Regions from separate parts of the Castellaniella sp. genome, predicted to be linked through region 2. Evidence: predicted binding sites of a transcription regulator. Region 2 holds the regulator's gene; each other region holds the start of a gene.
The links. The regulator LexA, encoded in region 2, represses DNA repair genes until DNA is damaged. The targets are predictions, from matches to a motif close to ACTGTATNNNNATACAGT.
Positions count from the first base shown of each region.

Region 1: VDP81_RS03180 (translesion error-prone DNA polymerase V autoproteolytic subunit) is a predicted target of LexA. The motif match lies at 2,884-2,901, and genes of this name have one in related genera.
Region 3: recA (recombinase RecA) is a predicted target of LexA. The motif match lies at 4,023-4,040, and genes of this name have one in related genera.

Region 1 covers NZ_JAUCCU010000001.1:642,664-648,611, reverse strand. Annotated here, with positions in the region: gene VDP81_RS03200 (helix-turn-helix transcriptional regulator) at 1-332, opposite strand, end outside; gene VDP81_RS03195 (TrfB-related DNA-binding protein) at 429-752, opposite strand; gene VDP81_RS03190 (ParB/RepB/Spo0J family partition protein) at 939-1,910, opposite strand; gene VDP81_RS03185 (ParA family protein) at 1,931-2,707, opposite strand; gene VDP81_RS03180 (translesion error-prone DNA polymerase V autoproteolytic subunit) at 2,910-3,332, shown strand; gene VDP81_RS03175 (Y-family DNA polymerase) at 3,305-4,591, shown strand; gene VDP81_RS03170 (Fic family protein) at 4,862-5,623, opposite strand; gene VDP81_RS03165 (hypothetical protein) at 5,592-5,837, opposite strand.
Region 2 covers NZ_JAUCCU010000002.1:601,127-609,521, forward strand. Annotated here, with positions in the region: tRNA gene VDP81_RS14420 (tRNA-Leu) at 38-122, opposite strand; gene tig (trigger factor) at 237-1,547, shown strand; gene clpP (ATP-dependent Clp endopeptidase proteolytic subunit ClpP) at 1,547-2,206, shown strand; gene clpX (ATP-dependent Clp protease ATP-binding subunit ClpX) at 2,220-3,512, shown strand; gene lon (endopeptidase La) at 3,673-6,132, shown strand; gene lexA (transcriptional repressor LexA) at 6,294-7,049, opposite strand; gene VDP81_RS14450 (amino acid aminotransferase) at 7,183-8,388, opposite strand.
Region 3 covers NZ_JAUCCU010000001.1:145,064-153,458, reverse strand. Annotated here, with positions in the region: partial or broken gene VDP81_RS00750 (MFS transporter) at 1-1,627, opposite strand, end outside; gene VDP81_RS00745 (sensor histidine kinase) at 1,678-3,138, opposite strand; gene VDP81_RS00740 (response regulator transcription factor) at 3,147-3,848, opposite strand; gene recA (recombinase RecA) at 4,107-5,201, shown strand; gene recX (recombination regulator RecX) at 5,191-5,652, shown strand; partial or broken gene VDP81_RS00725 (LysR substrate-binding domain-containing protein) at 5,671-6,589, opposite strand; gene metE (5-methyltetrahydropteroyltriglutamate--homocysteine S-methyltransferase) at 6,693-8,395, shown strand, end outside.

The DNA.
Region 1 (5,948 bases), on a different contig from region 2:
TCAACCGGCAGGCTTCTGTATTCCTCAAGACTGACAATATCTGCAAACGGCCACGCCGTCGTGGCAGCCACTTCAGGGGAATCCACCAAAATAGGGGGCTTATCCGGCTCAACGCCTGGCACCAAGAGCTGCCAGGCCTCCATGCCGAAAGCCTTGGCCAGGTCTTCCAAATTATCAATTTTCAGTGCGGTTTCACCTGTGCGTGCACGCGCAATCGTTGATTTGCTGACGCCCGTACGACTCGCAATCACTTCCAGTTGAGGATAGCGAGTGCCATGTCCCGTGACCCGTTTGAGCGTTCTGCTCAGTTCATCGACGATTTTTTTTCCCATATTTGGATAGTGCCAGCAAGGCACATTCAAATGCGGAATATGATTCCCGAATATGGGATTACAGTGGAGGGTACAGCAAATTCACGCATGCGTGAATTATTCGCCACCTTTTGCCAGGTATGCCTGGCGTAGGACTTCGATATCGTCCAAAAATTGCTTTAGTTCGGGTTCGGGGGCAATGACGGTGGCTTTGACCCATCCCGGCGGGAAGCATTTCAGGCGCAAGTAGGCGTCCCACCACAGGTCCCGACACTGCATCACCCACGGGCTCGTGACACCGTACTCCCGTGCTATGTCTGCAAGTGTGCGCCCATCCACCAGGGCCGCATACGCCAGCCGTTGGGCTTGGACGTTACGTACTTCGCCCATCTCGGCAGCCAGGCTCATAAACTCTAGGTCGGTTAAGCGTTTTTTCTGCATCGTTCTCTGAACCACTGCTCTATATTCTTGTGCATCTTCTGCTGTGAGTTCCGCCACGATTCGGGGGCAAACCAACCGATCACACCACCGATGGCGACTATGAAAAGCCCGAGGATAACTTTAGATACCATACCACCTCCATAAGGATAGTTTACGTGATCGGGTCGTTTGTGCGATCAGATCGCTTTATTGTTTTGCAGGACTGGCTTGTACGACTACTTTAATAGCTGGGTTCGCGCCCCACACTGCAGCTACTAAGCCATCGAGCGTCGAAAATTCAATGGCTTCATGCCCAGCCAACTGCCACATCGACTGATGTCTGATCACTTCAACTGTGTCAGAAATCAATACTTTGGCAAGGTCAGTCTGTGCTGTGTGATCAATACGGGTTGATGCAACAGTTTGTGGCGCAGGCATCGTAGGTGACGAAGGAGCAGTTGCAGGCTTTGGTGCCGCTGGATCGCGAGGTTTCTTTTTCTTCAGCTGGTCCCGGACTTCCTGTCGGATATTTCTACCAGGATCTGCAGCTGCTTGCGAGACGATGTCCTCAGCGATAGCAGGATCTTGTTTTGCCAGACGACTCAGCTCATTGAGGGTTGTCACATCACTGCTGACACCTTGCTCGATGGCTTGTTGCACCACCGGATCAGACTCAACTGCCGTCAGGTAGCGCAGTCTTTCAGAAACCCAATTGGTGCTTTTTTGCCATTCGGCGGCCACGGCTTCCAATGTGCCCAAGGTTTCTTTGTCAGCACGCAAGGCCTGAGCAATTTCAGCGTTCGTCAGGGCCTCTCGGTGAATATTTTCAGCCCGTTGGATGCGAAGATGCTCCAGCTCAGTGAGAGTACGAACAATCGCTTTAAGCTTTAGGCCCTTCAGCGCCACTGCTCTGCAACGTCGTTCGCCTGCAACCATGATGTAGCGGCCAGGTGCATCAGGGTTCGGGCGCACAACAGCGGACTGGATTTGGCCCAAGGCCACGATGTTTGCACCTAATTCTTCCAGTGCCTCTGTTGTCAGGCCAGGGTTATCTTTGGAGCGCTGCTGGGGTAAGAAATCGATCAGGTCAGTATCGATATCAATTTGTTGCTCACCTGGTCGCGGGGCTTCAAATTCAGACAGCTTGGATTTCCGGATGCCTTTAGTAAAAACACTCATAAGTAATCCTTTTTGTGATGTCAGGCGTAAAGCCGGGCGATGATTTCATTGCAAGCACTGCGCATTTCGGCAGAAGCCTGGCGTTGGCTGCCGCTTCGAGGCGCCTGAAAGATAGGTTTTGCCAAGGCAAGCGACGTAGGTACACATGCACGTTGCATGATGGGCTGGTTGATCACCATTTCTTCACCGTATTCTTCCAAAAGGAAGGCAATACCCTCCAGTTCGTTGCGAGATCGGCTATTCACTAGGAAGGGGACCAGACCCAAATTTCTTAGGTCGGGATTGTAGCGGGACCTGATCAACTCGACGGTGTTCAGGAATTTCGGCAAGCGATGAATCGAAAAAGAGCTGATCGTCACCGGAGATACCACCGCGTCAGCAGCTGCCAGGACACTGATCAGCCGTCGCTGTAGATTAGGGGGGGTGTCGATCACAGCAATATCAAATGAGTCGGAAAAGTTTTCCAGAATGGTGGATCGCAAATCGGGCAGTTCACCCTGGGTCGCATCATCGACGTCGACGACTTCAAGATCAGCGGGAACAAGCCAAATATTCTCAGCAACCTGCCTGGGCGCGCAGGCCAAAGATCCTTTAAATAAGTTGCTGGCCACTAAACAATTGCTGTAGTCGGCTTGATCTGGAAAAGCCTCAGACAAATCATCTTCGTCCGTGTCAATCAACAGCACGCGTTTACCCTGTGCAGCAAGAGTGTATGCCAGGTGTATAGCAAGCGTGGATTTCCCAACGCCGCCTTTACGATAGGCGATAGCCAGTATTTTCATAGCAAAGGATTTCATAGGAACTCGCAAGAAAGCGAAATAATTAATGAATTATAAATATAGTAAAAATAAAGCGCAAGCGCAAATTCACGCATGCGTGAATTCGTTCCCGGGAACCCTGACAAGGATCATCATGAACGCACAACAAATCCATCATCAGGGCTGACTGGGACGCATATTTCATGGTAAAAAACACTGTTTGTTCATACAGTGAATTACCATGTCAGCCCCTCTTCCTTTCCAACCGAATCCAGCAATATGCTGGGCCACGGTCGCGACTACACAATGTGGTTTTCCCAGCCCCGCAGATGACCACACGCAGCAGCGCATCGATCTCAATAGAATCCTGATCCATCAGCCTGACGCCACTTTTTACATGCGCGTGCGTGGCCCATCGATGCGGGACGCCGGGATCGAGGACGGGGATTATGTGATCGTCGACCGATCCCTGGAGGCCAGGCATGGCGATATCGTTGTGGCCGTGGTCGACAGCGAGTTCACGGTAAAAACGCTGCATCGCAAGCGCGGGTTGGTGCGATTAATGGCCGCCAATCCGACTTTTCCAAATATCGAGCTACGTGACGGCCAGGAGCTGGTGATTTGGGGGGTGGTGACGTGGACGCTCAAGCAAAACCGCGCATAGCGCTGATCGACGGAAATTCATTCTTCTGCAGCTGCGAAAGAGTCATGCGTCCAGATCTGGAAAACAGGCCCCTAGTTGTGCTATCCAACAATGACGGCTGCGCCATCGCTCGCACCCAGGAAGCCAAGGATTTAGGCATCAAAATGGGAGCACCCTGGTTCAAGATCAAGCACCTTGAGACCCAGGGCCTGATGGCTCTATCGGCTAATTTCAATCTCTACGGAGATCTGAGCAGCAGAATGATGAATGTGGTCGGCCAGTTCTCACCCAGACAAGAAATCTACTCCATCGATGAATCATTCCTGGATTTGACCGGCATTTCTGGTACCGGCAGAGAAATTGGCACGGACATTCGCCAGCGCGTGCGTCAGTGGGTTGGCATCCCGACGTGCGTGGGCATTGGCTCGACAAAGACGCTGGCTAAGCTGGCCAACCACCTGGCAAAGCTGACCCCCAGGCTGCTGGGCGTCTGTGACCTGACAACCATCGACCAGGCCCGCCTTATGCGCGTACTCAGCCGCGTGCCAGTTGGTGAAGTATGGGGTGTCGGCAGAAGACTGGCGCCGAAGCTGCAGGCCATGGGCATCCACACCGCTGCTGACCTGGCCCAAGCTGATTATCGCGAGATCCGCGATACTTTCTCAATCGTGCTGGCCAGAACCAGCAAGGAGCTGGCCGGAATGTCGTGCGTGAGATGGGAAGCTGTGCCAGCAGCGAGGCAACAAATTATGTGCTCTCGAAGTTTCGGCCACGCCGTTCTTGATATTGTTTCCCTGCAGCAGGCGTTAAGCCTATTTGTCACCCGAGCCGCCGAGAAGATGCGCAGCGACGGCACTTGCACTTCAGCAATCCAAATTTTTATACGCACAAGCCCATTTCGCACAGATCCGCAATATTCGGGCAGCATAGTCGAGCAGCTAGACCAGCCCACAGACGACACAGCAACGCTGCTGACTGCTATGTCCAGAGGATTACGCAAGATTTTCCGGCCGGGATTCAAGTACGCGAAAGCGGGCGCGTGCCTGCTCGACCTGGCTGCGTCTGACATGGCCCAGGCGCAGGGCAATCTCTTTGCCGCGCTACCGTCCGAGAATAGACTGATGGGGGTCATCGACGGCTTAAATCACCGATTTGGCAGAGCCACAGTTTCGGTGGCCAGCGCCTTATCTGACCCTGATGCCGCTTGGCATATGCGTCAGGATCGGATGACACCGGCGTACACCACGGACTGGAGGCAGGTGGTTGAAATTTGGCGGTGAATCGGTGCAATTATCAATGCCAAATCTTCCCTACACGCTTTTCAAAACGAACCTATGGACATATGGAAATCTGCGCCGTGCCGGCGCAGACCAGCGGGCTCGCTTCGCTCGGCCTATGGACAAACCTGATGGACAGACCGTGGACAGCTACGCTGCCCACCGCCTGACCACAGGTATTGCCCACAGGCAGACCCGCTTTTACCACATGCCCACAGGCCCCCAGCCAGCAATCAATATGAAATACAGTTTGAAATCCAGACCTCGAAATGCCTAGAAACCCATGTCTAGGTCATAGCCTCGGAGTCGCTCAAATTCTTTCTGTTGAGCCATAACCCCCGGGTCTGTATATCTTGGTGCGTACTCATTAGCAGGCCCAGCACCGCCTTCAAGACCACGTAAGTCTGAAGCTGCCTGAAGCCATTGCGCACGAGGAATCGGTGGGCCAATGAAGGGCTGCAAGTATGCATCCAAGTGATTGCCATTTGGGTCGGCAATCTCTCTTGTCAGGGCGGTAAGATAGCTGTTTTTGTTGGTTTTATGCCAGTCAATCGACATACCAGCACGCGAACAAAGTTCCGCATGCACCAGCAGCATCGTACGTCCGTTGCCATCCAAAAATGGATGGCCATAAGCAAACAGGCCCATGACAAGGCCAGGCTGACTCACCATCAAACCTTTGTCCTGTGCCAACTCCAAGCCATGGAGCACAGCACGTTCGCATTCAAGAGGGTCACAAAAACGAACCTCTCCCTTGACAACAGCACGATCTGGCATAGTCTGCATGCGATCCTGACCAGCCCACGGATAAAGGTCTTCAAACAGAATCCGATGAACCTGCAGAAAATCCGCATACTCGATTCGGCGCAATCCGGCTAGAAAATTTAAAGCCTTTGGCAACATCGTCCTATAAATCTGATGCTCCAAAACCTTGATGACTGCAGGATCTTTCTCACGCTGCGAATTTCGCAGATAACCAGCTGTGGCGAAATCGCCAAAGGGATCAAACTGACCGGACACGGCGATGATGCGCAACGAGCATACTCAGCTGCTCGGCAGTTGTAATTTTCCCAGAGCGAGCCAGGGCAACAAGCAAATCATCAGTGGAATCGCTTTGGACGATATCACCCGCCAGGCGGGTGACATCAACTGCCCATTTGTCTGCGAACGTCGCTGTGTATGCAATGCCCGCACGGCGAGCCAAAGCACGAACAAAAACTGATGTCACCGTCGAGCGCCGACGTTTCATTTGTGATGCCTTGGTCCCCACTTTCCGCCTCTTTGATACGTGGCTCAGTGGCGAAGATTTGAGGCTGTAGCGAGTGTTCATATTCATTGTTCAATTATACATTTCTTTGGA
Region 2 (8,395 bases):
ATCTTGCTTATTATTAATGTTATGCTGATCAGATCAGTGGTGCGAACGGAGAGACTTGAACTCTCACGCCTTTCGGCGCCAGGACCTAAACCTGGTGCGTCTACCAATTCCGCCACGTTCGCTAGGGTAGCCCGACATTATAGCGTGAAAAACCATCCTCATAGCCCTCCCTACGCCCGGTTTCACTTTCCGCTAAAATAGCCCGTTTACTATTCACTACTATCAATAGGTTCCGAATGCAGCCCGTGGTTGAAAAACTCTCCGGCCTAGAGCGCCGTGTCGATCTGAGCGTGTCTGTCGCCGACATTGAAAAAGAAGTTCAGGCGCAGCTAAAACGCGTCGCCCGCACGGCGAAGGTCCAGGGGTTTCGTCCCGGCAAGGCCCCGCTGTCCATCATCGAACGCAGCCATGGCCCGTCGGTACGTTACGACGTCGTCAATGCCCAGATTGGCAAGTCCTTGGACAAGGCAATTGCCGACACCAATTTGCGCCTGGCCGGCAGCCCCACGCTCGAACCCAAGCTCGAAGGTGTGGACGACAGCGTGATGGCCTTTACCGCCACCTTTGAAGTCTACCCAGAGGTCGAGCTTCCTGATCTGTCCGCCTTGAAGATCACCCGCAGCACGATTGATGTCGGCGATGCCGAGGTCGAGAAAACCCTGGACATCCTGCGCCGCCAGCGCACCATCTTCAAGCCCGCAGCCGATCGCGCCGCGCAGGATGGTGATCGCGTCACGCTGGATTTTGCCGGCACCATCGATGGTGTTGCCTTTGATGGCGGTACTGCCGAAGCTTTCCCCTTTGTGCTGGGGCAGGGCCGTATGCTGGCCGAATTCGAGACTGCCACTCAGGGTCTGAAGGCCGGCGAGACAAAAACTTTCTCGCTGGATTTCCCGGAAGACTACGGCAGCGAGACCGTGGCGGGCAAACAGGCTGAATTCACCATCACCGTCAAGGAAGTCGCCGAACCCGAACTCCCCGAAATCGATGCCGAATTCGCCAAGTCCCTGGGTCAGCCCGAGGGCAATGTCGAAGCCTTGCTGGCCGATATCCGTGGCAACGTCCAGCGCGAGGCCGAGGCCCGCACCAAAGGCCGTACCAAGGCCAGCGTCATGGATGCATTGGCAGCCGCCTGCACGTTTGATGTGCCCAAGGCCCTGGTCGACAGCGAAATCGCCAACCGCACGGCAGCCGCCCGCGAAGAGCTGAAGCAGCGCGGCTTGCCCAATGCCGATACCATCGATATCCCCGAAGACACCTTCCGGGACGAAGCCCAACGCCGCGTGCGCCTGGGTCTGCTGGTGGCTGAGCTGATCAAATCCGCTGATCTGCAAGCCAAGCCCGAGCAGGTTCGCGCCCGCATCGAAGACTTCGCCAAGAGCTACGAGCAGCCCGCTCAGGTCGTGACCTACTACCTGTCCGATCGCCAGCGCCGTGCCGAGATCGAATCCCTGGTGCTCGAAGACAATGTCGTCGATCATGTCTTGGCTGCGGCTCAGGTCACCGACGAGGCCGTGGATTTTGATACCTTGATGGGAACGAATTAATGTCCAGGTTCACCGATTTCTATGCATCGATGTATGGTGGGGAATCTGTTACCCCCACCGGCCTGGGCTATGTGCCTATCGTGATCGAACAGTCTGGCCGGGGCGAACGCTCTTACGACATTTATTCGCGCCTGCTGCGCGAGCGTGTCATTTTCTTTGTCGGCCCGGTCAATGACCAGTCCGCCAATCTTGTCGTGGCCCAGCTGCTGTTTCTGGAATCGGAGAACCCTGATAAGGACATCTCCCTGTACATCAACTCCCCGGGCGGCTCGGTCTACGCCGGCATGGCTATCTTCGATACCATGCAGTTCGTCAAGCCGCCCGTGTCCACTTTGTGTACCGGCTTGGCCGCCAGCATGGGGGCTTTCCTGCTGGCTGCCGGCGAGAAAGGCAAGCGCTACGCATTGCCTAACTCGCGCATCATGATTCACCAGCCTTCAGGCGGCGCGCAGGGCCAGGCATCTGATATTCAGATCCAGGCAAAGGAAATCCTTAGTCTGCGTGAGCGCCTCAACGGTATTCTGGCCGAACGCACTGGTCAGGATATTCAGCGCATCGAGACCGATACGGAACGTGATAATTTCATGTCGGCCGAGGATGCCCAGGCCTATGGCCTGATCGATAAAGTCCTGGTTTCGCGCACCGACGAAACCAAATAAGCACGGGTTTGCCATGACCGAAAAAAAAGGATCCGGCGAGGATAAGAACTTGCACTGTTCCTTCTGCAACAAAAGCCAAGCTGAAGTCCATAAATTGATCGCGGGTCCTTCCGTGTTCATTTGTGACGAATGCATTACGCTTTGCAACGACATCATCCGTGATGACAAGCAAGAAGCCGCGCGCGAAGCCGTGCGCAACGAACTCCCCACGCCCCTGGAAATCAAAACTTTCCTGGATGGTTATGTCATTGGTCAGGAAACGCCGAAACGCAATCTGGCCGTGGCGGTATACAACCACTACAAGCGCATCCGCTATGCCGAGGCCAAAAGCGGTGATGTCGAGCTTTCCAAAAGCAACATCCTGCTGATCGGCCCAACCGGTTCAGGCAAGACCCTGCTGGCGCAGACGCTGGCGCGCATGCTGGATGTTCCTTTCGTCATGGCCGACGCCACCACGCTGACCGAAGCGGGTTATGTGGGCGAGGATGTTGAAAACATCATCCAGAAGTTGCTGCAAAACTGCAACTACGAGGTCGACAAAGCCCAGCGCGCCATCGTCTACATCGACGAAATCGACAAGATCTCGCGCAAGGCCGACAACCCTTCCATTACCCGTGACGTGTCGGGCGAGGGGGTGCAACAGGCCTTGCTGAAGCTCATCGAGGGCACCGTGGCCTCTGTGCCGCCCCAGGGGGGGCGCAAGCACCCCAATCAGGACTTTGTTCAGGTGGATACCACCAACATCCTGTTCATCGTGGGCGGGGCTTTTGATGGCCTCGAGAAAATCATCCGTGATCGCAGCGAACGTTCGGGCATTGGCTTTTCCGCTACCGTGCGGGCGCGTTCCGAACGCGGCGTGGGCGAGCTCTTTGCTGAGGTCGAGCCCGAGGATCTGATCAAGTTTGGCCTGATTCCCGAATTGGTTGGCCGTCTGCCCGTGGTGGCCACGCTGGAAGAACTCAAGGAAGATACGCTGGTGCGTATCCTGACTGAACCGCGCAATGCGGTGGTCAAGCAATTCCAGAAGCTCTTCGAGATGGAAGAAGTCGAACTCGACGTGACCCCAGAGGCGCTAACTGCCATTGCCCAGCGCGCCATCAAGCGCCGTACCGGGGCACGGGGTCTGCGCTCCATCATGGAACAATCCCTGTTGGGCACCATGTTCGATCTGCCCTCCAGCCCGGATATCAATCGGGTCGTGCTGGATGCCGATGCCGTCGAGGGTCGGGCCAAGCCTCAACTGGTCCATGGCCCACGGCGCGCCGCGACGACCGAGGAGAAGCCGTTACGGACAGCAGCGGCTTGATTTTTCTCCATCATGGGGGCATGCGGTTACGCTTATACTGAAACTGCGGTGCCGGGTCTTGAAATCCGCCAACCCGGCACCACATGAACAAGCAGGCAACATGCAAAAAAGGAAGCCTGCGCTTCCTTTTTTATTGGAATAACCGTTTTAGGATGCAACCATGTCTGCTAGTCAGATTCTGACCCAGGACCCTGTGGATCTACCGCTGCTGCCGCTGCGCGATGTCGTGGTCTTTCCCCATATGGTCATCCCGCTGTTTGTCGGGCGACCGCGTTCCATCAAAGCGCTAGAGCTGGCCATGGAGGCCGGCAACAGCATCATGCTGGTGGCCCAGAAATCCGCCGGCAAGGACGAACCTACACCGGACGATTTGTACGATATCGGCTGTGCGGCCAATATTCTGCAGATGTTGAAACTGCCCGATGGCACTGTCAAGGTGCTGGTCGAGGGTCTGCAGCGCGCGCATATTCATGCCGTGGCCGATGCCGAGACCCACTTCGTGGCGCGGGTGACGGGTGTCCCCGAAGATACAACCGACCAAACCGAGGCCGAGGCCTTGCGCCGCGCCGTGATGGCCCAATTCGAGCAATACGTCAAGCTCAATAAGAAAATCCCCCAAGAAGTGCTGACTCAATTGGCCGGGATCGAAGAAGCCGGCCGTCTGGCCGATACCATTGCGGCTCACTTGCCACTGAAGATCGACCAGAAGCAATCCTTGCTTGAAATGCCGGGGGCGGCCCAGCGTCTGGAATCCCTGTTGGCCCAGCTGGAATCCGAAATCGAGATTCTGCAAGTCGAAAAACGCATCCGTGGCCGGGTCAAAAAACAGATGGAAAAAAGTCAACGCGACTACTATCTGAACGAGCAGGTCAAGGCCATCCAGAAGGAACTGGGCGAAGGCGAGGAAGGCGCCGACATTGAGGAACTCGAACGCAAGATCGAGGCTGCCCGCATGTCGAAGGAAGCGCGCAAGAAAATCGATAGCGAGCTGAAAAAACTGAAGCTCATGTCACCCATGTCGGCCGAGGCCACCGTGGTGCGCAATTACATTGATACGCTGATCAATCTTCCGTGGCACAAAAAGAGCCGGGTCAACAACGCCCTGGCCAACGCCGAGGAAGTCCTGGATGCAGACCACTACGGTCTGGAGAAGGTCAAAGAACGCATCGTCGAATATCTGGCGGTGCAGCAGCGGGTCGAAAAACTCAAGGCACCCATTCTGTGTCTGGTCGGGCCACCAGGGGTGGGCAAGACCTCGCTTGGGCAATCGGTGGCGCGTGCCACGAACCGCAAATTCGTGCGCATGGCGCTGGGTGGCGTGCGTGACGAGGCCGAGATTCGTGGCCATCGGCGCACTTATATCGGTTCCATGCCGGGTAAGATCCTGCAGAACATGAGCAAGGTCGGGGTTCGCAACCCCCTGTTCCTGCTGGATGAAATCGATAAGCTCGGGGCTGATTTCCGGGGCGATCCATCCTCGGCACTGCTAGAGGTCCTGGACCCGGAACAGAACCATACCTTTCAGGATCACTACATCGAGGTCGATTTCGATCTGTCGGATGTGATGTTCGTGGCCACCAGCAATACGCTGAACATCCCACCTGCGCTGTTGGATCGGATGGAGGTCATCCGTCTGGCGGGCTACACCGAGGACGAAAAGGTCCATATCGCCTTTGATCACTTGTTGCCGAAGCTCATGAAGAACAACGGTGTTCAGGATGGCGAACTCAGTGTGGCCGAGTCCGCAGTCCGGGATATCGTGCGTTATTACACGCGTGAGGCGGGGGTGCGGGCACTGGAACGCGAAATCTCCAAAATCTGCCGCAAGGCCGTCAAGCGTCTTTTGTCCGCCAATCCCGTCACCAAGGGGCGGAAAGTATCCAAGGTCTCTGAGTCCTTGACTGTGGATTCGGATAACCTGGGGGATTACCTGGGCGTGCGGCGCTACAGTTTCGGCATGGCCGAAAAGGAAGACCGCGTCGGCCAGGTCACAGGCTTGGCCTGGACCGAGGTGGGCGGCGATCTGCTGACCATCGAGGTTGCCGACATGCCGGGCAAGGGTGTGGTCACCCGCACGGGTTCCTTGGGCGATGTCATGAAGGAATCCGTCGAGGCGGCGCGCACGGTGGTCCGGGCTCGCGCCCGCCATTGGGGCATTGCCGATCAGGTTTTTGAAAAACACGATCTGCATGTGCACTTTCCGGAGGGTGCCACGCCCAAGGACGGTCCTTCGGCGGGCATCGCCATCACCACGGCCATGGTTTCGGCACTGACCGGTATTCCAGTTCGTTCGGATGTTGCCATGACGGGCGAAATCACGCTGCGTGGCGAGGTGCTGGAAATCGGTGGTCTCAAGGAAAAGTTGCTGGCTGCTCTGCGCGGCGGCATCAAGACTGTCATGATCCCAGAGGAAAACGTCAAGGATCTGGCCGAGATGCCCGATAACGTCAAGAACCACCTGGAGATCATACCCGTGCGCTGGATCGATCGGGTGCTAGAGGTCGCCTTGCAGCATATGCCGACCCCTTTGTCTGACGAAGAGGTCGCCCGCTTGGCCGCCGAGGCCCTGGCGGCCTCGAAACCGGCGTCCTCAGCAGGCGGTGATGTGTTGAAGCATTAACTGGCACGCGGCCCAGGTAATTAACTGGCGCGTGATCCAGGCAAAAGCCCCGTCCCTGAGAAATCAGGAGCGGGGCTTTTTGCTGGTGCAGCTAACAGCATCTGTCCCCGGCTTTTGATGATTTTGGTGTTTGTCCTGGATGGGGTTGGACAGGGTAGTGATTAGTGCGGCTTATTGGTGCGGATCAGGCCGACGACGAGGCCTTCGATGGCGAAATCGTCGGCGGCGCTGATGTCGATGGGGGAAAAGTCCGGGTTTTCAGGCAGCAGGCGTATGTGTCGACCCTGGTGATCAAGGCGTTTGACGGTGACATCGTCTCCCAGGCGCGCCACGATGATCTGTCCGTGATGGGCTTCGGGGGTGCTGCGCACCGCCAGCAGATCGCCATCCAGGATGCCGGCATCGCGCATGCTGCTGCCGCGCACCCGCAGCAGATAATCGGGTGGGGAGTCGAACAGGTAGGCGGAGATGGGGATTTCGCGTTCTATGTGTGCAGTGGCCAGGATTGGATGGCCGGCGGCGACGCGGCCGATCAGGGGCAGCATGCGGTGATCGGCAGATTCTATCCAGGCAGGAGCCCCAGGCAGATCGCCTGGGGGCATGGCTGCGCCGGTGTCGTTGGCGGCGTGGCGAGTAGGGGAGGAGGTGTCTTGGGTTTGTTGCGTTGCGGTGGCGCCGGGGATGGTCAGCATGGCCTGGGCCAGTGCCGTCAGCTGAATACCGCGCGATGTGCCTGCCACCAGCAGGATGTAGCCCTTGCGGGCCAGGGCGCGTAAATGGTCTTCGGCAGCGTTGGCCGACCGAAAACCCAGCGCCGTGGCGATCTCAGCCCGGGTAGGGGGGCGGCCATCCTGATGGATAGCCTGTGCAATAAGCGCCAGAATCTGCGATTGGCGGGTAGTAAGCTTGGTGGACATGGCTGGTACTGGATGAAATCACAGCCTGTATTTTGTCCGAATGTGCCAAATAAGGCAAGCCGCGTCGCGGCCTGCAGGCCGCTTCGATAAAATAGGCACAGAACAGTCCGCAGGGACTGCCCTGTGTTCGATTTTATCCCTTCAGAACCTGGGCGATGGCGCGGGCTACGTAGTCTACATTGGTGCTGTTAAGCGCCGCCACGCAAATACGGCCGCTGCCGACGGCATAAATGCCGAAGTCTTCGCGCAGACGCTCTACCTGAGGTTTGGTCAGGCCAGAGTAAGAGAACATGCCGCGCTGGGTCTTCACGAAGCTGAAGTCCTGAGTGACACCCTGGGCGTGGATTTGCTCGACCAACTGATGGCGCATGGTGCGGATGCGGTCACGCATGCCGGCCAGTTCATCAGACCAGAGCTTGAATAGCTCGGGGCTGTTCAGCACGGTGGAGACCATTGCACCGCCGTGGGTGGGCGGGTTGGAGTAGTTGGTGCGGATGACGCGCTTCAGTTGGCTGAGTACCCGGGTGCTTTCCTCGTCGCCGCTGGTGACCAGGGTGAGGGCGCCCACGCGTTCGCCGTACAGCGAGAACGACTTCGAGAATGACGAGCTGATGAATAGTGTCATGCCCAGATCGGCAAACATGCGCACCACGGCGGCGTCTTCTTCAAGGCCGTCGCCAAAGCCCTGATAGGCAATGTCCAGGAAAGGCACCAGTTGCTTGGCCAGCAGCGTTTGGGCGATTTCGCGCCATTGGTCCAGGGTTGGGTCAACGCCGGTGGGATTGTGGCAGCACGCGTGCAATACCACGATGGTGCCGGCGGGCAGGGATTTCAGCGATGCCAGCATGCCGGCAAAATCCAGGCCATGAGTCGCGGCGTCGTAATAGGTGTAGCTGACCACGGGGAAGCCCGCAGCCGAGAACAGGGCTTCGTGGTTGGCCCAACTGGGGTTGCTGATGGCGACCTGAGCATTGGGCAGGATGCGCTTGAGGAAGTCTGCGCCGACCTTCAGGGCACCGGTGCCGCCCAGGGTCTGGACGGTCAGGGAGCGGTGATCCGCCATCAGCGGGGATTTTTCCCCCAGCAATAAGGCGGCAGCGCCATGGTTATAGCCGGGAATCCCATCGATCGGCAGGTAGTTGCGCGGGGCGGCCTGTTCGAACAGGATGGCCTCGGCTTGGCGCACGGCCTTCAGCAAGGGGATTTGGCCGTTGTCGTCTGTGTAGACGCCCACACCAAGATTGACCTTGGTGGACCGATTATCGGTTTTGAATTGTTCGTTCAGACCCAAAATAGGGTCGCGAGGGGCGAGTTCGACAGAAGCGAATAGTGAGGTCATGAGATAC
Region 3 (8,395 bases), on a different contig from region 2:
GGGGGCGTCCAGGTCATTGTGGCGCGTCTCGCGCACAAACAACGTGCCCACCACCAGGGTCATGACGCAAACAATGATGGGATACCACAGGCCGTCATACATATTGCCGGTGGTGGCCACGGTGGCAAAAGCCACCGGCGGCAGGAATCCTCCGAACCAGCCATTGCCGATATGATAGGGGACGCTCATGGAGGTATAGCGGATGCGGGTAGGAAACATCTCGACCAGCATGGCGGCGATGGGGCCGTACACCATGGTGACCAGCAGCACCAGGAAAAACAGCAGCGCCAGCACCATGATGTAGTTGATCTGGGATGGATCGGCATAGGCGGGGTAGCCGTGGCTGCGCACTGCGTAGGTCAGCGCCGCTTGTAGCTCGGTGCTGCGTTCGGCAAATTCCGCTCGCGATAAGTCTGTGCCTTCGAAGGAATCGATCCGCTGAGTGCCGACCAAGGCATAGGCAACCGTGCCGTCAGGCGCTGGCTGGTTGACGTAATGGACCGAATGAGAGGCCATGAAGCCCTTCAGGAGATCGCAAGAACTGGTGAACAATGCCGTGCCGATGGGGTTGAACTGCAAGACGCAGTTATTCGGGTCGGCGACCACATAGACGGGGGCGTTTTGCTGGGCGCGTTCCAGCGCAGGGTTGGCATAGTGGGTCAGGCCCTTGAAGACCGGGAAGTACGTCAGGCAGGCAATCAGGCAGCCGGCCATGATGATGGGCTTGCGCCCAATGCGGTCGGACAGGGCGCCGAACACCAGAAAAAACGGACAGGCCAGCAGCAGCGACATGGCCACCAGCACATTGGCGATATTGGCGTTCACCCCCAGGGCTTCGGTCAGGAAATACAGGGCATAGAACTGTCCGGTATACCAGACGACTGCCTGACCAGCCGTCAGGCCGATCAGGGCCAGCAGAATCAATCGCAGATTGCGCCTGCGGCCAAAGGCTTCCTTGATGGGCGCGCGGGACACCAGGCCTTCGGATTTCATGCGGGTAAAGGCCGGGGATTCGTGCAGCCGCAGCCGAATCCAGACGGAAATCACCAGCAGCAGCACAGAAATCAGGAATGGCACCCGCCAGCCCCAGGCTTCAAAGGCCTCGTTGCCCAGGGTGGCGCGGGTGCCCAACACCACCACCAAGGACAGAAACATGCCGGTGGTGGCAGTCGTCTGTATCCAACTGGTAAAAAATCCGCGGCGGTGGTTGGGCGCGTGTTCGGCCACATAGACCGCAGCCCCGCCGTATTCCCCCCCCCAGCGCCAGGCCCTGCAGCAGTCGCAGCAGCAATAGGATCAGGGGAGCGGCTGTGCCGATGGAGGCCGATGAGGGCAGCACCCCCACCAGAAAAGTGGAGAGCCCCATGATCAGGATGGAGACGACAAAGGCGTATTTGCGTCCCACCATATCGCCCAGACGGCCAAACACCAAGGCGCCAAAAGGCCGCACGGCAAAGCCGGCGGCAAATGTCAGCAATGCAAAGATAAAGCCGGCGGTGGGGTTGACCCCGGAGAAAAAGTGCTGGGCGATGATGGCTGCCAGCGAGCCGTAAATATAAAAGTCATACCATTCAAAGACTGTGCCCATGGAGGACGCCAGGATGACCCGGCGTTCTTCGTGGGTCATGGGGCGGCGCTCGTTATCGTTGGGGTCAGACATCATGAAAGAGCTGGATTTCATGTGCGGGTCCTGGGGATCTGGTCGCGTGGGAAGGATATGCGCAAGCGGGTCCCGGCGCTGGTGGGATCGCTGTGGTTGCCGGGTGGCAGGAACGCGATGGTGGCCTGATGGTGGTCGGCGACTTCGCGCACGATGGCCAGACCCAGTCCGCTGCCTTCGGCTTGTTGGCCTAATATTCGATAGAAGCGATCAAAGACCTGGGTTTGCTCGTCAGGATGAATGCCAGGCCCGGTGTCCTGGACCTCCAGGCAGATACGCTGGTCGCCATCGGCCAGGACGCGGACGGTGACTTGGCCGCCAGCCGGGGTATAGATCAGGGCATTGTCGATCAGGTTGTTCAGTAGTTCTTGCACCATGGTGCGGTTGCCGAAGATGGGGAGCGGCTGATCGGACGATTCAAAGCCCAGATCGATGTCATGCTTGATCGCATTGGCGACCCAGTTGCTGGTGGTTTCTGCGGCCAGGGTATTCAAGTCCAGTTGTTCAGTCGTGCGGGACTGGGTCGGGTCCAGGGACTCGGCACGGGCCAGCAAGAGTAGTTGGTTGACCAGCCGGGTGGCGCGTTGCGAACCCGTAATCAATTGTTGCAAACTATCGCGCATGCGGGTGGGTTCGTGCTCGCGCAGCGCGATTTCGCATTGGGTGCGGATGCCCGCCAATGGGGTTTTAAGCTGATGCGCCGCGTTGGCCACAAAGCGCCGCTGGGACTCGATCGAGGCCGCCAGGCGTTGCAGCACGTTGTTCATGGCAGAAATCAGCGGCACGATTTCGGCGGGGGCCAGGTCGTCGCGGATCGGGGACAGGTCGCTGGGTTTGCGTCGTCGCATATGTTCTTGCAGCAGGCTCAGGGGCTCCAGGCCCTGAGTCAAACCCAGTCCGGCCAGCATGGCCGCCAGCGGCAAAATAATCAGTTGCGGTGTCAGCATCCCGGTCAGAATTTCTTGCTGCAAGGTGGCGCGGGCTTCGGCGGATTCGGCCACGACAGTCAAAAATCCCGTGCCGTCACGGTCGCGCCCGCCCCATATATAGGCGATGCGGATAGCGCGGTGGTTCAGCGTGGCGTTGCGATAGCGGATCTGGTCAATGTCATACGTCCAGTTCTGGGGGGTGGGGATGCTGGCGTCGCCCGCGATCAGATGGCCATTGGCGTCCAGGATCTGCCAGGTGGCGGGGGTGTCCTCGGTGTTGCCCGTCAGCACGGTGCGGGCGGACTCGGATAGGACAACGCCCTGTTTCAGGCGCTGTTGCTCGACCTCGTGGCGCAGCAGGCGCAGGTGGCTGGCCAGCGTGCGGTCGTAGGGCGAATTGGCGATATTCAGGGAAATAAAATAGGTGATGACGATGCCAACCGACCAAAGGACGAACAGCGGCACAATCATCCACAACAAAATGCGGCCCAATAGCGTTGTGTGGCGCCTGGGCCGTGATTTGTTTGCCGGGTTCCGGTTGGCAAACATGGATGGCATCAACCCACGGCAGCGGCGTCGGCCACTCGGCTGCGGCCTTCTGGCTCTAGGCAATATCCCAGGCCGCGCACCGTCAGAATATGAATGTCGGCGGGCTCGATTTTTTTGCGCAGGCGATGAATATAGACCTCGATGGCATTGGTGGTGACTTCTTCGCCCCATTCGCACAGCAAGTCGACGAGCTGGTGTTTGCTGATCATGCGGCCGCTGCGCGATAGAAAGATTTCCAGCAGGCTGGTTTCGCGGGCAGAGAGTTCGAGGGGAGCGTCGTCGATGGTGGCGATGCGGCCATTCAGGTCAAAGGCCAGGCGGCCATGGCGCAGGGTCGAAGCGCGCCCGCCCCCGTGGCGGCGGATCAAGGCACGCACCCGGGCTTCGAGTTCAGTGAGTGCAAAGGGCTTGGACATATAGTCATCGGCACCCAGGTCCAGGCCTTCGACGCGCTGTTCGATGGAATCGGCTGCGGTCAGGATCAGCACGGGCAGGGGAGTGCCGCGCTGGCGTAATTTACGCAGCACGGACAGGCCGTTCAGCTTGGGCAGGCCCAAGTCTAAAATCAATAGGTCGAAGCTTTGCAGTTGCAAGGCGGAATCAGCGCTGGACCCGTCGTGGACTACATCCACGGCATAGCCGTCGTAGCGCAGCGATCGGGACAGTCCATCCGCAAGAATACTGTCGTCCTCGGCAATCAGGATACGCATGGCGGGAATGACATCCAGGGTATGGGAGATGGTGGCCAGGGGAAGAAAGTGCTAGTCACCCGGATGTTGCTGATTGTCTCATGGGTGTCACCCAGCGTCATTTAGGGTTAACGATGGCGATAAAGGAAGGATACTGGCCCATGGATTGGCAAAGACTGGGACAAGTCCAGCACAACTGTTGATTTATACAGTATAATTTAATGCCATAATTTCCCTATGACCGCATTTAAATCTCCCCCGAAAAAAAGGAACCCCTCCATGGACGAACGCACCGGCAAGGCCAACCCTGAACGTGCCAAAGCGCTTGCCGCCGCGCTGTCGCAAATCGAAAAGCAGTTTGGCAAAGGCTCGATCATGCGTTATGGCGATAACCAGATCGAACACGATATTCAGGTGGTATCCACCGGCTCGCTGGGGCTGGATATCGCCCTGGGCGTCGGTGGTTTGCCTCGTGGCCGCGTCGTCGAAGTCTACGGCCCGGAATCCTCCGGCAAGACGACGCTGACGCTTCAGGTCATCGCTGAAATGCAAAAAATCGGCGGCACCTGCGCTTTTGTCGACGCCGAACACGCGCTCGACGTCCAGTATGCCTCGCGCCTCGGGGTCAGCCTCGAAGACCTGCTGATTTCCCAGCCCGACACCGGCGAACAGGCCCTTGAAATCACCGATGCCCTGGTGCGCTCCGGGTCGGTCGACCTCATCGTCATCGATTCGGTCGCGGCGTTGGTTCCAAAGGCCGAAATCGAAGGCGACATGGGGGATTCCCTGCCCGGTCTGCAGGCCCGCCTCATGAGCCAGGCCCTGCGTAAACTCACCGCCAACATCAAGCGCGCCAATTGCATGGTGATCTTCATCAACCAGATCCGCATGAAGATCGGCGTGATGTTCGGCAATCCGGAAACCACCACGGGGGGCAATGCGCTTAAATTCTATTCGTCGGTGCGCCTGGATATCCGCCGTATCGGTGCCATTAAAAAAGGCGACGAAGTCGTGGGCAACGAAACCCGCGTCAAAGTCGTCAAAAACAAGGTGGCGCCTCCTTTCAAACAGGTCGAATTCGACATCATGTACGGCATGGGCATCTCCCGCGAGGGCGAAATCATCGATCTGGGGGTACAGGCCGGCTTCGTCGACAAGGCCGGTGCCTGGTATAGCTACGAAGGCACCCGCATTGGCCAGGGTAAGGACAATGTCCGCGAATACCTGAAAGAACATCCCGATCTCGCCTTTGAAATCGAAAACAAGGTCCGCGAACAGCACGGTGTCACCCTGCGTGCCGAGCCCGCTCCCGGTCGGCCCACCGCACCTGCACCTGCGGACGCAGGTTCCGCCCCGGTTGCGGATGCAGAATAAGCCGGGCCGCCCAGGCCCCAGCCTGAAGGCCAGGGCCATCGCCTATCTCTCCAGGCGCGAGCACTCGCGCCTGGAGCTGCAGCAAAAACTCTCTGCCTATTCCGATGATTCCGACGCCATCCAAGCCGTATTGGACGCCCTGGAAAAAGACCACTGGCAGTCCGACCAGCGCTATGCCCAGGCGTATGCGCACCGTACTGCCGCCCGTCAGGGCACGCGACGTATCCTGGGCGCCTTGCGCCAGCAGGGGCTGGATGACACTCAGTTGGCCGACATCCAGGACACCCTGCAAGCCACCGAATTTTCCCGTGCACAGGATGTCTGGCAAAAAAAATTTGCGGCGCCGCCCCTGGACGCTCGGGACTACGCCCGCCAGTATCGGTTTTTGGCGGGGCGCGGCTTTTCAGGCGATGTCATCAGCCGCCTGCTGTCGGGCCGATCAGATCACTAGGGGGCGGCTGCCCTCTGATTAGCCGACAGCATGCCGGATACCAGGCAGAGTCTCGAAACAAATCTTTCTGGCCTGCTCCAGAAACGCTTGCATATAAGGCGTTTCGGCATCTTCCGCCCGGTTGCCTGCCTGCAAGGTCCGCCAGATGCCGCCGCCCAGGCGGCAGATGCGCAGACCGGGCAGGTTTTTGTATTCATCCAACGCCCAACTGGGTAGCGCGGCCACCCCTCGGCCGCTGGCCACCAATTGCACAATCATCGGGGTCAACTCGGCGGTGCGAATCGCTGTGGGCTCGATGCCAACCGGGTCCAGAAACGTCGTGAAGATATCCAGTCGGCTGCGATCCACCGGATAGGTAATCAACACTTGTTCGGCCAGATCCTCTGGCCTGATCTCCTGGGCTGTGCCCAGCGGCCCTTGGCTGGATACCGCCAGGACTAACTCGTAGGAAAACAAAGGCGTATACAGCACGCCGTCCAGTGTTTCCGGATCGGACGTGATCACCACATCCAGATCGCCTCGGGTGAGGGCAGGCAAGGGCGCGAACGAAAATGCGGCGGACAGGTCCAGCGAGACTTTCGGGCCAGTCTTTACGAAAGGCGTCCAGCGTCGGCATCAGCCACTGAAAGCACGAGTGGCAATCGATGGCCACGTGCAGCCGCCCTGCGTGCCCGGCAGACAGGCGACGCAGCTCCAGTTCGGCGGCGCGCACACGGGGCAAGACATCTTCTGCCAGCGCCACCAGGCGCAGCCCGGCGGTGGTCAGGCGGGCAGGGCGGGTGCGGCGATTCAGCAAAGGAGTCTTCAGGCGGACTTCCAGGTCGCGCAGTTGGTGGGATAGGGCGGACTGGGTGACGTACAGGCGCTCAGCGGCTTCTTGCAGGCTGCCCCCGTCCCGAATCGCCAGCAAGGTTTCCAGGTGTCGAATCTCTAGCATGAATATTTCTCATGTAATAAGTGTGTGATTTGATTTTTTATTCGGCGTGCTTCCGTGCACAATACTGTTCATTGAGTAGTATTAATATTAACAGGGGCACAGCATGACAATTATTCATAATCTTGGTTTTCCGCGTGTTGGGGCAGCGCGCGAACTGAAACGGGCACAAGAAGCCTATTGGGCAGGCAAGGTCGATCAAGCCAGCCTGCTGGCGACCGGGCGTGAATTGCGGGCGCGCCACTGGGCGGCCCAGGCCCAGGCTGGCTTGCAATGGGTGCCAGTGGGGGATTTTGCCTGGTATGACCAGATTTTGGAGTGGACGACTTTGCTGGGTGCCGTACCCGCCCGTTTTGGTCAGCCCGACGATGCGCCCGTGGCACTGGATACCCTGTTTCGGATGGCGCGTGGCCGTGCGCCTTCGGGCACGCCTGCAGCAGCTTGCGAAATGACCAAATGGTTCGATACCAACTATCACTATATTGTGCCCGAACTGCATCCGGGCCAGACTTACCGGATCGCCAACGAAGCCCTGTTCGAGCAGGTGGCGGAAGCCCAGGCCCTGGGTTATCAGGCACGACCCGTGATTCCCGGCCCCCTGACCTGGCTGTGGCTGGGGAAGGGTGATGCTTTTGCCGATGGCGTGGCAGATGCCGCCAAATTGGATTTGCTGGATGCGCTGCTGCCCGTCTATGAGCAGGTGCTGCAGCGCCTGGCCGCCCAGGGTGTGGATTGGGTGCAGGTGGACGAGCCTGTTTTGGTGCTTGATCTGCCGGCCGCCTGGCAACAGGCATACGCTCAGGTTTATCAACGCCTGTCCACCCAAGGCCCCAAGCTTTTGCTGACGACGTATTTTGGTGGGGTTGAAGCAAATCTGGACACGATCCGCGCCTTGCCGGTGCAGGGCCTGCATATTGATCTGGTGCGTGCGCCGACCCAGTTGGATGCGGTGCTGAGCGCCGTCCGTGCGGATCAGGTGCTGTCGCTGGGGGTCATCGACGGGCGCAACGTTTGGCGGGCCGACCTGGAGCGGATTCAGACGCAGATCCAGGCCGCGGTACAGGTCTTGGGGGCGCGTTTGTGGTTGGCGCCGTCTTGCTCTTTGTTGCACTCACCCATCGATTTGGCCCTGGAAACGGGCTTGGACGCAGAGTTGCGCAGTTGGTTGTCGTTTGCCATCCAGAAGTTGGATGAATTGCGTCTATTGCGTGCTGCCGTGGATGGGACAGCCAGCGCAGCGGATAATCAGGCATTCGAAGAAGCACGCCGGGCCGTCAGCAATCGGGCCAGTTCGCCGCGTATTCATCGGCAGGACGTGGCGCAGCGCCTGGCCGGTGCTGCACAAATCAGTCGGGATCGCACCCCTTTTGCCCAGCGCATTCAGGCCCAGCAGCAACGCCTGGATCTGCCGCCGTATCCCACCACCACGATCGGGTCTTTCCCGCAGACCACCGAGATCCGCAGCTTGCGTCGAGACTGGCGGGCCGGGTCGCTGGGTGACGCCGCCTACGAGAAAGCCATCCGCGAGGAAATCGAACGTGTGGTCCGTTTCCAAGAAGAAATCGGCCTGGATGTGCTGGTGCACGGTGAGCCGGAACGCAACGACATGGTGGAATATTTCGGCGAACTGCTGGCCGGCTTTGCCTTCACGGCTTTTGGCTGGGTGCAGAGCTACGGTTCCCGCTGCGTCAAACCGCCGTTGATTTTTGGCGATGTGGCCCGTTTGGCCCCGATGACCGTGGCGTGGTCGGCCTACGCCCAGTCGCTGACGGATAAACCTGTCAAGGGCATGCTGACTGGTCCGGTGAC